DNA from 2 places in the Halomonas sp. SL1 genome. Region 1 is predicted to be linked to the other one. Evidence: riboswitches for the same ligand, from Rfam matches in the RefSeq annotation. Region 1 holds a riboswitch; the other holds the start of a gene.

The links. A riboswitch is a leader RNA that binds a small molecule or an ion and turns the genes downstream of it on or off. The one in region 1 is predicted to bind cobalamin.
Region 2: linked by a shared signal. The riboswitch ahead of C9J49_RS12710 (ABC transporter substrate-binding protein) and the one ahead of C9J49_RS03420 (TonB-dependent receptor domain-containing protein) in region 1 are both predicted to bind cobalamin.

The regions. Positions count from the first base shown of each region.
Region 1 is NZ_PYUQ02000009.1:17,886-25,562, reverse strand. It holds gene C9J49_RS03425 (cobalamin-binding protein) at 1-63, opposite strand, end outside; gene C9J49_RS03420 (TonB-dependent receptor domain-containing protein) at 105-1,943, opposite strand; cobalamin riboswitch at 2,033-2,199, opposite strand; gene C9J49_RS03415 (bifunctional adenosylcobinamide kinase/adenosylcobinamide-phosphate guanylyltransferase) at 2,448-2,870, opposite strand; gene C9J49_RS03410 (histidine phosphatase family protein) at 2,822-3,460, opposite strand; gene cobS (adenosylcobinamide-GDP ribazoletransferase) at 3,412-4,170, opposite strand; gene C9J49_RS03400 (bifunctional adenosylcobinamide kinase/adenosylcobinamide-phosphate guanylyltransferase) at 4,167-4,709, opposite strand; gene cobD (threonine-phosphate decarboxylase CobD) at 4,706-5,824, opposite strand; gene cbiB (adenosylcobinamide-phosphate synthase CbiB) at 5,821-6,801, opposite strand; gene cobT (nicotinate-nucleotide--dimethylbenzimidazole phosphoribosyltransferase) at 6,798-7,677, opposite strand, start outside.
Region 2 is NZ_PYUQ02000019.1:23,416-31,092, forward strand. It holds gene C9J49_RS12700 (chloride channel protein) at 1-156, shown strand, start outside; gene C9J49_RS12705 (ABC transporter substrate-binding protein) at 146-1,279, shown strand; cobalamin riboswitch at 1,364-1,557, shown strand; gene C9J49_RS12710 (ABC transporter substrate-binding protein) at 1,660-2,661, shown strand; gene C9J49_RS12715 (pseudoazurin) at 2,706-3,137, shown strand; gene C9J49_RS12720 (methyl-accepting chemotaxis protein) at 3,373-5,007, shown strand; gene C9J49_RS12725 (secondary thiamine-phosphate synthase enzyme YjbQ) at 5,129-5,554, shown strand; gene C9J49_RS12730 (aminoacyl-tRNA deacylase) at 5,682-6,146, shown strand; gene C9J49_RS12735 (GNAT family N-acetyltransferase) at 6,225-6,701, opposite strand; gene C9J49_RS12740 (methyltransferase) at 6,799-7,677, opposite strand, start outside.

The DNA of each region.
Region 1 (7,677 bases):
GACGCAGATCGGCTCATCGGCCTGGGCCTGCACGAAAGACAGCCCCGCCGTCAGCCACAGCATGGCCACGACGGCCCACCGCGCCGGGTGTCGCCGGATCGGCATCAGCCGCCGAAGCTCACGCTGACAAAGGCCGCGCGGCCCGGGCTGTTGTAGCCACCGACCGTCTGGTACTGCTTGTCGAGCAGGTTCTCCAGCGTCAGGCGCGTCGACCAGCCCGGGGCGAAATTCCAGCCGGCGCGCAGGTCGAGGGTGGCGAAGCCGCCGAGGCGCTGTTCGTTGGCCTCATCCGCATAGCGATGGTCCTGGGCGATCACCGAGCCGCCCAGCGTCCAGTCGCCCAGCGCGCGGTCGGCGTCGAAGCGCAGGCTGCGCGAGGCACGATGCTGCAGACGCTTGCCGGTCTCGCGGTTCTCGGGGTCGACGTAGGTCAGGGCGGCGCGCAGCGTCCAGTCCTCAACGTCGGCGCCGGTGGCGACTTCCACGCCGCGAATCCGGGCCCGGTCGACGTTGTCCGTGGTATCGACGAAGCCATCGCCGTCGCTGTCGACATTGGTGATCAGGTCGTCGATGTCGCTCTGGTAGACCGCCAGGTCCCAGAATCCGCGGCCGAGCTGGCCCCGGATGCCCAGCTCATAGGTCTCCGAGGTTTCCGGGTCGAGATCCGGATTGCCTACGAAGAAGCCATCGAACGGATAGTAGAGGTCGTTGAACGTCGGCGCGCGGAAGGCGGTGCCATAGCTGGCCCGCAGGGTATGGATATCGTCGAGGGCGACACCCAGCGCCAGGCTGCCGGTCGTCTCCTCGCCGTAGGCCTCGTTGTCGTCGTGGCGCAGCGAGGCCTGGACGGTCAGCGGCGAGAAATCCATCAGCGCCTGGGTAAAGACGGCCGTGTTGTCGCGACTCTCCACCGAAAAAGCCCCGCTTCCGGTCTCGCTGTCGTTGACCTCTTCCTCACGGTATTCTCCGCCGACGACCAGCTGGTGCGGCCCCAGGTCCAGGGTATTTTCCCAGCGTGCCGTCTGCGCCTGGGTATCGAAGACACTGCCATACAGCGGCGTTGCCTGCTTGTCCCTCGCCTCGCTCAGCGTCAGGCGGCTGGACCAGGTCTCGGTGATCGGCAGCTCGCCGTAGACGCCGGCCACCTGCTGCACGTAATCGGTATCGGCGGGAGTGCCGAAGGCATCGAACTCGGTATTGCCGCGCGCCCGCAGCGCCAGCACGCCCAGCTCGGCGCCGCCGGCGAAGGTGTGCGAGAGGCGCATCAGACCGGTGGTGTTGTCGTAGCCCTTGTCGCCCTCGCCGTCGACGATCTCGTAGCCGTCGCTCTCCAGTCGGCTGGCGGCCACATAGTAGCGGGTGCCCCCCTCGCTGCCGGACAGCGAGGCACTGGCACGGCGGGTATCGAAGCTGCCGCCGCCGAGCGTGATGCGCGGGGCCGGCTCGCCCTCGCCCTCGGGGGTGAACAGCTGGACCACGCCGCCCACGGCGTCGGCGCCGTAGAGGCTGCCGCGGGGGCCACGCACGATCTCGACGCGCTCGAACATGCGCGGCTCGAGAAACTGCCAGGCCGGGCCGCCAGCGGTGGCGGAGCGCAGCCGGATACCGTCGATCATCAGCGGCGTGGACTCGCTGCCGGTGCCACGCAGGTAGACGCTGGTGGTCTTGCCGAAGCCGCCGCTGGAGGTCACGTCGACGCCGGGCTGGGCGCGCAGCGCATCGGTAATGTCCGTCGGGTCCTGACGGCGCAGCTGGTCCTCGTCGATCACGGTGACCGAGGCCAGGCTCTCGTCGGCGGTGCGCGGCGCCAGAGCGGCGGTCACCACCAGCGGGTTGAGGGTCTCGGCGGCGGCGTCATCGGCGGCCTCGCCCTGGGCCTGGACGGCCAGCGGCAGCGCGGCCAGGGCAAACGCCAGGCCGCGGGAGGGATAGGGCTTGTTCATGGGAGTCCTTGCTCACCGTGCTCACCCGCACGGCGTATCGGTTTTTATCCAGCCGCGGGCTGTCTCGCCCATTGCGGCGCTGGCTCTCGGGCCGGTCTCCGGGCTGACGAGCGAGGCGCCTGTGCGCCTCCACACCGCCGCCTTCCCGTGCGTGGCACAGTGGCATGTGGCGGTGCGTGACTCGATCACCGTTGCGGGGGCAGCGTCGGACTGGATCACCGACTTCCCGTTTACCCTCGCCCTTCTTGTCGGGGCCTGTTGCGCCTGCCGACAGGACAGACTGGCGGGTCACCCGAGAGTGCGGCGTAAGCTAGCAATCGCCTACCGGGGCGTCAACGCGGCATGGAGATGTTGGCACGAGGTGAGGGGCGCCGGGGACAGGTCGTAGAGGGGGTTTTTGCCATGGATGGCAAAAGTAGCGCCCCGGGATGGGTTCACAGCGCCCCTCAGAGACCTGTCGCCGGGAAAGCCCCGAGTGATGTCTCTGGGGCCGGAGCAAGGCCCTCACAATCTCCGCGCCAACCCATGGCGCACATACCAGACCGATTCGGCGCGGGCGGCGGCATCCTGTGCCAGCCAGCCGGCCAGATCGCGCAGGCGTCGGTCCGCCGCGTCCATGGGCACGATGCCGCGGCCCATCTCGGGCAGGATCAGCACGATCTCTCCCCTCGCCTCCCGCTCGGCCTCTTTCAGCGCGTCGAGCGACGCGACCAGCCGCGCGCGCAGCCGGTCATCGTCGGGCTCCGTGGCCAGCGCGTTTTCCAGCCAGCGCGTCCAGCCGGTCAGCACCCGCACCGCGCCCGGGCGCAGGTCATGCTCGCGGCCGTCGAGCCCCAGCTCGTCGATCCGAGCCCAGCCGGCGTCGGGGAAGCGCGCCGCTACGAGATCGCGCTTGCCGGCGCAGGCACCGCCGATGAAGAGCTGCATGACCAGCCGTCCTCCTCGAATGTGAACGTGAAACGCCGCCCCTGGGCCTGGCCGACCACGCCGTCCCAGAAGTCCGCGTCTTCCAGACGCCGACGCAGCTCGCGAATGGCGCCGCCATGGCTGACCGCCAGCACGCGGCGATGGCCCGCCTTCCGCGCCTCGGCCATCACCTCCTCGAGCCAGGCCGAAAGCCGCGCCCACAGATCGTCGGCGGACTCGCCGCCGGGCGTGGCCAGCCGCCCCTGGCTGTCGACCCAGGCACGATAGTCGGGATCGTCCTTGAGCTCGGCCCAGGTCCGCCCCTCGTAGTCGCCGAAGGCCAGCTCGCGTAGCCGGGCATCGAGGCGCGGTGCGCCGCTTTCCCGACCTTCCAGCACGTGGGCCAGGGTCTGGCGGCAGCGGGTCAGGTCGCTGCAGTGCACGGCGTCGAAGGCGACGTCGGCCAGCGCCTCGCGCAGCCTGTCGAGGTCCGCCTCGGCGTCCGGCAGCAGCAGCGGAATGTCGCGATGGCCCTGGTAGCGGCGCTCACGGTTCCAGCTCGTCAGGCCATGACGAACGACCACCAGCTCCAGGCGATCAGCAGCAGCCATAGTTCTCCTCCCTCGATGGCGGCGCCGACGATGTCGCCATTGATGCCGCCGAAGGCCCGGCGCACCGCCCGGCCGTAGATGATGACGAAGCCCGCCAGGCCGACCAGCAGCCAAGCCAGCCCGGGCACGAAAACCAGACACGCCAGCGCCGGCAGCGCGGCCAGCACCAGGTCGCGCCGACCGAGACTCTGCTGCCAGGCGTGGGCCAGGCCCTCGGCGCGGGCGGCGGGCTGGCTCACCAGCAGGCCGACCGCGGCCAGCCGGCCCAGCGCCACCACCGGCACCAGCCACCAGGGGCTCGCCCCGGCCGCCAGCAGCGCCCACAGCAGTGCCGCCTTCCAGGCCAGCTGGAAGACCAGCGCCAGCATGCCGAAACTGCCGACCTGCGGGTCCTTCATGATCGCCCAGCGCTTCTCGAGCGGAGCGTTGCTGCCGAGCGCGTCGGCCAGGTCCATCAGGCCGTCGAGGTGCAGCCCGCCGGTCAGCGCCACCCACAGGCTGAGCAGCAAAAGCGTCAGCAGCGGCAGAGGCAGCAGGCCCTCGAGCAGCGTGCCGGCGGCGGCCACGATCACCCCCACCAGCGCACCCACCAGCGGATAGGCCCGCGCCGCCCAGCGCCGGGTGGCCGGCGTCCAGGGGCAGGCAAGCGTCACCGGCAGCCGGGTCAGGAACTGGATGGCCAGCAGCACGCCGAAGCCCGCGTCCTTCATGAATCGCCTCCTTTCCAGTCGATGGCGCGGCCCGCCACCACCTCGATCACGCGATTCGAGGCCGCGGCCAGATCGCGATGCAGGGCCTGCAGGAAGGCCAGATAGCGCCACACCAGGGCGTCGCGGGGCGGCAGTTCCTCGTTGAGGTCGTTGGAGACCACCACCAGGGCGAGGTCGCGGCGGCGGGCCTCGTCGAGCCCGGCCGCCAGCATCGCCCGGCCCTCGGCCTGCGAGAGCCCGGCCTCGAACATCACCCGGCTGGCCCACAGGGTCAGGCAGTCGAGCAGCACCGTGCTGCCCGGGGGCATCGCGGCGAGCGCCTCGGCGAAGGCCAGCGGCGGCTCCAGGGTCAGCCAGCCGTCGCCGCGCTCGCGACGGTGGCGAGCGATGCGGGCGGCCATCTCGTCGTCGCCGGCCCGAGCGGTGGCAGTGGCGAGATAGAAGCGCGCGCCGCCGCGGGCCGACTGCCACTCGTCGACCAGCGCCTCGGCCACGCCGCTCTTGCCGGAGCGCGCCCCGCCGGAGACGAAGGCGATCATGGCCGCCGCCATGCCGCCAGGGCCTCGAGCAACCGGACATTGTCGTCGCGGCCGCGCAGCGCCAGGCGCAGCCAGGCGCCGTCGAGACCGGGGAAGCCGTGGGTATGGCGGGCCAGGAGGCCGCGCTCGAGAAGGAAGGCGAACAGCGCCCCCGCGTCCTCGGCGTCCTCTCCGCCGCGCAGCAGCAGGAAGTTGGCGTGGGTCTCCGGCACCGTGTAGCCCAGCGCGCGCGCACGCTCGGGAAGATCGCGCTCGGCGGCGAGCCAGGCCCGGGTGCGGGCCAGATAGTCCTCGTCGGCGAGCAGCGGCGCCGCCAGCCCCAGGGCCAGGGCGTTGACGCTCCACGGCATCTGCAAATCGGCCAGCCGCGCGACGGCCTCGGGGGCGCCGAGCAGGTAGCCGAGCCGAAGCCCCGGCACGTCGAACAGCTTGGTCAGCGAGCGCAGCAGCAGCAGGTTCGGTGAACGCTCGAGCAGCGGCGTCAGCCGTTCTTCATGCTCGGTGAAGTCGACGAAGGCCTCGTCCACCACCAGGGTGGTACCGGTCTGGTCGGCCCGGGCCAGCAGGCGCTCGACGTCGGCGCGGGGCACCAGGGTGCCGCTGGGGTTGTTGGGCCGGCACAGGAAGGCCACGTCGACGCCGGCCAGGGCGGCCTCGGCGGCGTCGAGATCGAGCCGGAACTCGGGCATCGCCAGTCCCAGCCGCTCGACGGAAAGACCGTGCCGAGCGCAGGCCAGGGCGTACTCGCAGAAGGTCGGCTCGATCACCAGCGCCCGGCCGCCGGCATGCCGGGCGGCGGCGAGATGGATCGCCTCGATGCCGCCGTTGGTGACCAGCACCCGCGCCGGCGCCACGCCGTCGTTGGCGGCGATGGCCCGGCGCGCCCGATCGTCGTCCGGGTCCGGATAGCGGGCCAGCGACGCGGCACCGCCCAGCGGCTCACTCATCCAATCGCCGAGCCAGGGCGGCGGTCCAAGAGGGTTGAGGTTGGCGCTGAAATCGATCACCGGGTGGTCGGCCGGCAGGCCATGGCGCGCCAGCAGCGGCGCGATGCGCCCGCCGTGGGCGGGCCAGCCCGGTGTGCTGTTCGCATCCGGTCCTGCGTGTGCCGTCATGCCAGCCACTCCCGCAGCAGCACCAGCGGCGCCAGCAGCGCCAGCACGCCGATCCAGCCGCCGTGCATATGATGGATGGCGCGCTCGATATGGGACACGCTCAGCGGCTCCAGCGCGCGGCCGAGGACGGCGCGATGCGAGGGGCGACCGTCGTAGTGGTTGAGCCCGCCGAGCTGCACGCCCAGCAGGTGCGCCACCATGGCCTCGGGCCAGCCGGCGTTGGGGCTCGGGTGCCGCGGCGCCTCGCGGCGGGTGGCGGCCATGGCCCCCTGCGTGCGGCCGCCGACGACGAGCCGAGCGGCCAGCCACATGGCCAGAGCCGTGAGCCGCGCCGGCACCCAGTTGACGGCGTCGTCCAGACGCGCCGAGGCGCGGCCGAAGTCCTCGTAGCGTGGACTGCGGTAGCCGACCATGGAATCCAGCGTGTTGACCGCCTTGTAGGCCAGCGCCAGCGGCGCCCCGCCGATCAGCGCCCAGCACAGCGGGGCGGTGATGCCGTCCACGGTGTTCTCGGCCACGGTCTCCACCGCGCCACGGGCCAGGCCCGACTCGTCGAGGGTTTCGGTATCGCGGCCGACGATCCCGCCCAGCGCGCGGCGTGCCGCCGGCAGATCGCCGCGCTTGAGCGGCTCGGCCACCGCCCGGGCCGCCTCGGCGAGCCCGCGGGTGGCGAAGGCGGTGGCCAGCAGGGCGAGCTCGGCGGCCAGCGACAGCGCCGGCGACAGCCAGGCCAGCATCGTCAGCAGGCCCCAGGCCAGCGCCCAGGTGCCGGCGGGCACCGCCACCGCCAACCATACGCCGCGCCGACGGCGTGCCTCGGCGCGGCCGTGGTTCCAGGCGCGCTCGAGCCTGGCGATCGCCCGACCGATGCCGACCACCGGATGCGGCAGCCAGGCCGGGTCGCCCAGCGCGAGGTCGATGGCCAGCGCAACACCGACCAGCGCCAGCAGTTCCCAGGACAGCGGGTCCAGCGTCATGCTCGAGGCTCCTCGTGCTCGCTGCGGTCGTCGACGCCGGCGGCGTCGAAGGTGGCCATCTCGGCGAGCATCGCCGTGGCCGCCTCGAGCAGCGGGAAGGCCAGGGCCGCGCCGCTGCCCTCGCCCAGGCGCAGCTCCATGGCCAGCAGCGGCTCGGCGTCGAGCGCCGCCAGGGCATGGGCATGGCCAGGCTCGTGGGAGCGATGGCCGAAGACCAGGTAGGGGCGCAGCGCCGAATCGAGCCGGCAGGCGGTCAGCGCGGCCACGGTGGCGATGAAGCCGTCGACGAGGATCGGCAGGCGCCTCGCCGCCGCTTCCAGGTAGGCCCCGACCATGGCGGCGATCTCGAGCCCGCCGAGCTTCGCCAGCACGTCCAGCGGGTCGGCGGGATCGGCCGCGTGGGCGGAAAGCGCCGCCTCGATCACCGCGCGCTTGTGGGCCAGCGCCTCGCCGGCCACGCCGGTGCCCGGGCCGACCAGCTCGGCGACGAGCACGCCGGTCAGCGCCGCCAGCATGGCGCTGCTGGCGGTGGTGTTGGCGATGCCCATCTCGCCGGCGATCAAACAGCGGCAGCCCGCCGCCGCGGCCCGTTCGGCGGCGCGACGACCGACAGCGATGGCGGACAGCGCCTCGTCGCGGCTCATGGCGTCCTCGCGGGCCAGGTTGCCGGTGCCGGGGCGGATGCGTTCATGGACGACGCCCTCGGCGGGCAGCGCATTGGCCACGCCCACGTCGACCACCTCCAGCCGGGCATCGATGCGGCGGGCGAAGGCGTTGATGGCCGCGCCGCCGGCGACGAAGTTGGCCACCATCTGGGCCGTGACCGCCTGGGGAAAGGCCGAGACGCCCTCCGCCGCCACGCCGTGGTCGGCGGCG
Region 2 (7,677 bases), on a different contig from region 1:
GCCGCCATGCGTCAGCTGCAGGAGATGACCGGCGAGGCCATCGCCGTGGTCGACGAGGACGACGTCTTCCACGGCGTGGTCTATGAGTCGAGCATCGCCCGGGCCTTCCTGCGCTACAGCGACGAGCTACGAAAGGAGGAGCACGGTGCGGGCTAGACGAATACTGGCCGTGATGGCGCTGCTGTCCGGCCTCGCCGCAGGCGGCATGGCGCCGGGTCAGACAGGCCAGACGAGCCCTGCGACCGGCACCGGGCCGCTGACGGTGCTGAGCTGGGGCGGCGCCTACGAGCGCGCCCAGCGACGCGCGCTGTTCGCCCCCTTCACCGAGGCCACCGGCATCCCGGTCGCGGTGGAACGCTACGACGGCGGGCTGGCGGCGCTGCGCCGCGCGGTGGCCGAGCAGAACGTGCCCTGGGACGTCATCGACATGACCCGCAGCGAGGCCATGGCGGCCTGCGAGGCGGGGCTGCTCGAACCCCTGCCGGCCGATCTCGCCGCCCCGGCGCCGGACGGCACGCCCGCCCGCCGCGACTTCATCGACGGCGCCTTCGGCGACTGCAGCCTGACCCACTCGGTGTTCGCCACCGTGGTCGCCTACCGCACCGACGCCTTCCCCGGCCGGCGCCCCACCGAGATCGCCGACCTGTTCGACCAGCATCGTTTCCCCGGCCCTCGGGCGCTGCAGCGCACGCCCTCGGTCAATCTCGAATGGGCCCTGCTGTCCTACGGCGTGCCCCGCGAGGAGCTGTACCGGCTGCTCAGCACCCGCCGCGGCCTGTCGCTGGCCTTCGCCCGGCTGGCGGGGCTCGAGGAACTGCGCTGGTGGGAGACCGGCAGCACGCCGGTCGAGCTGCTGCTCGACGGCGAAGTGGCCATGGCCTCGGGCTACAACGGGCGCTTCTTCGATGCCATGGCCCATCGCGACGCGCCGATCGCCATCCTCTGGGACGGCCAGGTCCAGGAGCACGAGGTGTGGGCGATCCCGCGCCACTCCTCGCACCCCGAGGCGGCACGGCGCTTCATCCGCTTCGCCACCGCCAGCGAGCGCCAGGCGGCACTGACGCGCTACATTCCCTACGGCCCGTCACGCCACAGCGCCATGCAGGGGGTCGCCACCCATGCCGACAGCGGCATCGACATGCGTTTGCACCTGCCCACCCATCCGCTCAACGCCGGCGGCGCGGTGATCAAGGACGAAGCCTGGTACGCCAGAAGCCGGACGCGCATCGGCGAGCTCTTCCGCGCGGCGCTGACGGCCGAGCCGCCGACGGACGACTAGCGCACTCCGCGGGCACGAACGCCGCATCGGTCACGAAGGCTGCAGCGCCGCCCTGGAAGGAAGATGGCGTCGTGCACCTCCGCGCTCTAGACTGGCCGGGTCGGTGTTCCTCAGGGAACCTAAGAGGGAATCCGCCGCGATACCCGCGCGAAACGGAACTGCCCCCGCAACTGTAGGCGGTTAGCGAGGCTCGATGACGCCACTGAACGCAGCGTTCGGGAAGGTGAGCTAGCGATGACCCGTCAGTCAGGAGACCTGCCGACCCCTATCGACTAACCGAGCGGGTCGGCTTGGGCGGTACCCGCACCAGGGGGATGGTCCGCCTGGTGGGCGCCCCGGTCGTCCGCTCATCATGCACGGGAATGTACATGATGTTGAGAATGACCACGGCAATCGCCGCGAGCCTTTGCCTGGGGCAGACGGCCCTGGCCGCCACCGAGTATCCCCTCACGCTATCGAGCTGCGGCCACGAAATCACCGTCGAACGGCCGCCCGAACGGGTCGTCAGCGTCGGCCAGGCCACCACCGAGATCCTCTACCTGCTGGGCCTTTCCGAGAAGGTCGTTGGCACGGCACTATGGGTCAACCCCGTACTCGACCGCTTCACCGAGGTCGATGCCGACGTGACGCGGCTGTCGAACAATGCGCCGAGCTATGAAAGCGTGGTCGGCCAGCACCCGGACCTGGTGGTGACGGCCTACCAGTGGATGATCGGCCCCCAGGGCGCCGTCGGCACCCCCGAGATGTTCGATGACATCGCCATTCCCAGCTGGGTCATGCCGACCGACTGTGTCGGCAAGCACAATCGGAACAGCCTCGACGGCACCCGCACGACCCCGTTCGACCCCGAGCTGCTCTATGACGGCATCGCGACGCTGGCCAGGATCTTCGACGTCTCGGCGCGCGGCGACGAGGTGATCGCCGATCTTCGCGCACGCGAGGAGGCCGCCAAGGAGCGGGCTCGGGCAATGGCGCTGCCGAAGGATATCCGCGGCGTGTTCTGGTACTCCTCCGCCGACCTGGCCATCGCCCCCTACGTCGCCGGGGCCAACGGCGTGCCGGGCTGGATGATGGCCACGCTCGGCATCACCAACGTCATCGCCTCCGAGGAGGAATGGCCCACCGTCGGCTGGGAGACCATCGCCCGCGGCCATCCCTCCTTCATCGCCGCGGCGCGGATGGATAGACGTCGCCTTCCAGCCGACGATATCACCGTCAAGCGTGAGTTCCTCGACACGGACCCGGTCACCCGTGAAATGCCGGCCGTGCGCAACGACCGCATCGTCGAGATCGATGCCCATGCCATGGATCCCTCGATCCGGGCGATCTTCGCCCTGGAGCGACTGACCGACCGACTGGCCGACTTCGAGCTCTCGCCGTGAACCGCCGCCCGCACCACCGATCCACTACGATATCGAGCAATACCATGCTGAAACGCCTGATCCTGCTGCTGAGCCTGCTGCCCTTCTCCGCGATGGCCGAGACGCACACCGTGAAGATGCTGAACCGCAACGCCACCGGGCCGATGCCCTTCGAGCCCGGCTACCTGCACGTGCAACCCGGCGACACTGTGACGTTCGTCGACGCCGCCCCGGGGCACAACGCGGCGACCATCGACGGCATGGTGCCCGAAGGCGGCCAGGCCTTCATCGGCAATATCGACGAAGCCATCGAGGTCACACTGGAGGCCGAAGGCATCTGGGGGATCAAGTGCTCGCCGCACTACACCATGGGCATGGTCATGTTGATCCAGGTCGGCGACCGACCGGCGACCGAGGCCGATCTGCCCGAGGCACTCCCGGCCACCGCGCGACAGCGCTTCCTCGACATCCTCTCACAACGCGTTACGGACATCTGACCGCCAGGTGCCGGGCCTTCCCCGCGACGGCGTATGCGCGCTGTCGCGGCTTTACCCTCCTCTCTTCCCCTTCCCTCTATTTCCCTCTCCTCCCTCCCCGTCATACCCAGGATCGACGGGGCAAACCTCTGGCCGCGCTAAAGCCCGGCGGGCCGAGGCCGATAATGCCTGGTCATAACACGTCCAATAACCGCCCCTCTTCCTATCAATGATTATCGCAGGATAAGAAAGCTCCATGACGAGTCTGACCACAAGCGCTCGCCTCGACGCGAGCCAGGCCCCCGCCGTATCGCAGGGCGCCCGCACCTCCCAGGCACACCGGCCATGGCCCCTCAAGCGCAAGCTGTGGCTGACGCTGGGACTGATGTGGCTGGTGATGATCGGCATCGTGATCAGCATGGCCTGGCAGAGCCGGACCACGATGTTCGAGGAACGCCAGCATTCCCTTTCCAACACCATCGGCATGGTGGATACCCTGCTCGAAGGCTACGCGACACGGGTCGAGACCGGCGAGCTGAGCGAGGATGAGGCGAAGACACGGGCCTACGCAGCGCTGGATGCGATCCGCTTCGGCGACGCCCGGGACAACTACGTCTTCGTCTTCGACGCGGATTCGCGCCTGATCTATCACCCTCGCCGTGATCCGGGTACGAACATGTCGTCCTACGAGGACCCCAACGGGGTCGGGGTGTACCGCGAGCTGGCGGCTCTCGCCCGCGACGGCGGCGGCTACCTGCCCTACGCCTCACGCGACGCCAGCAGCGATACGCTGTTTCCCAAGCTGAGCTACGTCGAGCGCTTCGCGCCCTGGGGCTGGAACATCGCCGCCGGCGTCTATACCCACGACATCCAGGCGGCCTTCCTCGGCAAGCTGGGCCAGTATGCCCTGGTGCTGCTGATTGCCGGCGGCTTCCTGACCGCCGCCTTCCTGGTGGTCATCCGCAGCGTGTATCGCACCCTGGGCGGCGAGCCGAGCGAGGCCGAGCGCGTCGTGGAGCGCATCGCCGAGGGCGACCTGACGCACGCCACTCCCCTGCGCGATGACGACCGCCACAGTCTGATGTATGCCATCGAGCGCATGCGACTCGAGCTCGCCGCCACGATCACCCGCATCCGCCAGGCCGGGGAAGCCATCGACCAGGGCGCCAGCGAGATCGCCAGCGGCAACAACGACCTGTCATCGCGCACCGAGCAGCAGGCCGCCTCGCTGGCGGAAACCGCCTCCAGCATGGAGGAGCTGACCGCCACCGTGCGCCAGAACGCCGACAACGCCACCCAGGCCAATACCCTCTCGGACGAGACCACCAGCTCGGTGGAAAAGGGTCAGGACGTGATCGGCCGCGTGGTCACCACCATGGGCGAGATCCGCGACAGCTCGCGCAAGGTGGCCGACATCATCTCGATGATCGACGACATCGCCTTCCAGACCAACCTGCTGGCCCTCAACGCCTCCGTGGAGGCCGCCCGTGCCGGCGAACAGGGCCGCGGTTTCGCGGTGGTGGCCAGCGAGGTGCGCAATCTCGCCAGCCGCAGCGCCGAGGCGGCCAGCGAGATCAAGACGCTGATCGAAGGCTCGGTGGGCCACGTCAACGACGGCGCCGAACTGGTCGACCAGGCCGACCGCGCGATGGGCGAGATCCGCACCAGCGCACAGCGCGTCAACGACCTGATGGCCGAGATCTCCGCCGCCTCTCAGGAACAGTCGGCGGGCATCGAGCAGGTCAACCAGGCGGTGACCCAGATGGATCAGGTCACTCAGCAGAACGCCGCCCTGGTGCAGCAGGCGGCAGGGGCCGCCGGCTCCCTCGAGGGGCAGGCCAACGGGCTCTACCAGGCCGTGGTCGGCTTCCGCGTTCCCGAGAACGCCTGACGGCCACGCCGGTCACCGCCGCCAGCCTCACGGCGGTGACCGGCGCTCTCCCCGGGTATCATGGCGGAGGCGTCTCGCCTATGCTGACCGCCCTTTCGCCATCCAAGGGGAGACCGCCATGATCTGGGACCAGCACGAGATCCGCCTTGCCCATCGCGCCCGAGGCTTTCACCTGATCACCGACGAGATCGCCCGTCAGCTGCCGGCGCTGGCCGAGCTCGACGTCGGTCTGCTGCATCTGCAGCTGCTGCACACCTCGGCCTCGCTGACCCTCAACGAGAACGCCGATCCGGACGTGCGCCACGACCTAGACGCCTTCCTGCGCGACCTGGTACCGGGCGATCTGCCCTATTTCAGGCACACCATCGAGGGGCCGGACGACATGCCCGCCCACGTCGCCGCCAGCCTGCTCGGCACCCAGCTGACCCTGGCGGTACGCGACGGTCGACTGGCGCTGGGGGCCTGGCAGGGGCTCTATCTCGGCGAACACCGCGACCACGGTGGAAGCCGGCGCATCATCGCCACCCTCAACGGCCGCACCCGTTAGCCGCCCTCCGTGGGATGATCCAGACGCGACGGACTATGCTTGAAGTCAGGAAGACACGCCTGCCAGGCAGGGAGGCGCGGCAATCGATGGTTCGGCCCGCGAGGCCGAAGGAGAGCCCGTCATGGCCATGCCGATGACGATCAGGGAGTACCTCCGCGCCTGCGACATCGACTACGAGGAGGTCACTCACCCACACGCGGTTTCCACCAGCCGCATCGCCGAGATGTCCCACGTCGGCGGCCACCAGATGGCCAAGGCCGTCATGCTGCACGGCGACCAGGGATATCGCGTCGCCGTGGTGCCCAGCACCCGGGATGCGGACCTGCAGAAACTCTCACAGCTGTTCCATGAGCACTTCGAACTGGCTTCCGAGGAGGAGGTCCAGCGCGAGTTCGACGACTGTGACCCCGGCGCGACCATCGCCGTGGGCCAGGCCTATGGCCTGAAGGTCTATCTCGATGACCAGCTTCGCCACCAGCCCGATATCTACTTCGATGCCGGCGACCACGAGACGCTGGTGCACATGAGCGGCAACGAGTTCGAGCGCCTGATGACCGGCAGCCGGCACGGCGCCTTCAGTCGACCCCACTGAGTCGCCGTCACGCGACACGACAATCGGCCACGCCCCAAGAGGCGTGGCCGATTCATGTGGGCTCGAAACGGTGCTCGCTCAGGCGCTGCGCACGTACTTGATGAAGGGTGTCAGTGCCCCGACCCGGTCGTAGAGACGGCGCGCCGGCTCGTTGAACTCCTGGGTCATCCAGTAGATGTCCGTGACGCCGTCCTCACCGGCCTGGCCATGGACGCGCTCGATCAGCCGGCGCCCCAGCCCCTTGCCGCGATAGCGGGGATCGACGAACAGGTCCTGCAGGTAGCAGACCGGCCCCAGCTTCCAGCAGTGCGCGTGATAGAGGTAGTGGACGAGCCCCGCGAGGGCCGGCGTCTCCTGCCCGTCGGCCTCTCGCACGTCCACCACGAAACACCCAGGCTCGCTCTCGCCGACGGCCAGCAGCCGCTCGAAGGTGTGATCGTAGACGGCCTCGGGAAGCTCGGTGTCATAGAAGGCCAGGTAGTCCTGCCACAGGCGTGCCCATTCCGGCTTGTCGCTCATCTGGAGCGGGCGGATCAGGCAGGGGGAATCGGACATGAGCACTTCCTTGTCGGTCTTGTCTGTCTTGTCGGGCGCGATGTTCTTCATGGCGGGTCGATGTCGTTATCGTTGTACACGCCCGAGGCGCGACGGCTCAGCGCGTCTCGAGCAGCAGATTGCGTGGCGTCAGTTCGCGTTCGCAGAAGGTACCGAGGCGCACCCGATAGCCGGCCTCGACCAGTCGCCAGGCTCGGTCAAGTACCAACCAGACCTCGAGCGGCCGACGAAACAGATGGCGCACCAGTTCGAGACGCTCCACCTCGGCCTGGCGCCGCCAGCCGGCGGTCTCGAAGGGGGCCCAGTCTACCTCCTTGGGCAGTGTGACACCCTTGTTTTCGGCCGCCCAGCGGCAGAAGCCGGCGAAGTCGCCGGGAAGCCTGCCATAGGCGCAACTGGGCACGGGAAGGTATTCATCTCGGCCACGCACCTCACGCTGCAGGCGGTCGAAGCCCAACCGCCAGGCGTTGGCACGCCGACGATGACGCCGCACGCCCTGCGGTGCCGTGACCGTCTCCTGCACCGCCATGGCCAGGTCCTCACGCGATAGCGTCAAGCCGTGCTCGGCCATCAGTGCCCTGCCCCGATTCGACAGCGCACGGTAGTCGACGGCCTCGGTGCGGTGATAGCAGCAGGGCGCCAGCGTCACCGCCGCGCCGCGCTCGACGGCCAGCTCGAGCAGCCGGGCGTGCAGGTCGCCGCAGGCGTGCAGCGCCGCCACGCGCCGGCCCGGCGCCAGCCAGTCGCCGGCGCCTTCGGCCAGCACGTCCTGGCGGTAAAGTGTCACCGGCTGACCCTGGCGCTCGGCCAGGACCTGCCCCGCTTCGCACAGCGACGCCTGCCACTCCAGGCCGGTGACCGGACGGCCATCGCGCCGGGCCAGGGTCCGCGACAGGTGGCCCTTGCCGGCGCACCATTCCAGCAGCGCCTCGTCATCGTCCGATGCCACGCAGCCGGCGAAGGCCTGAATCTGACG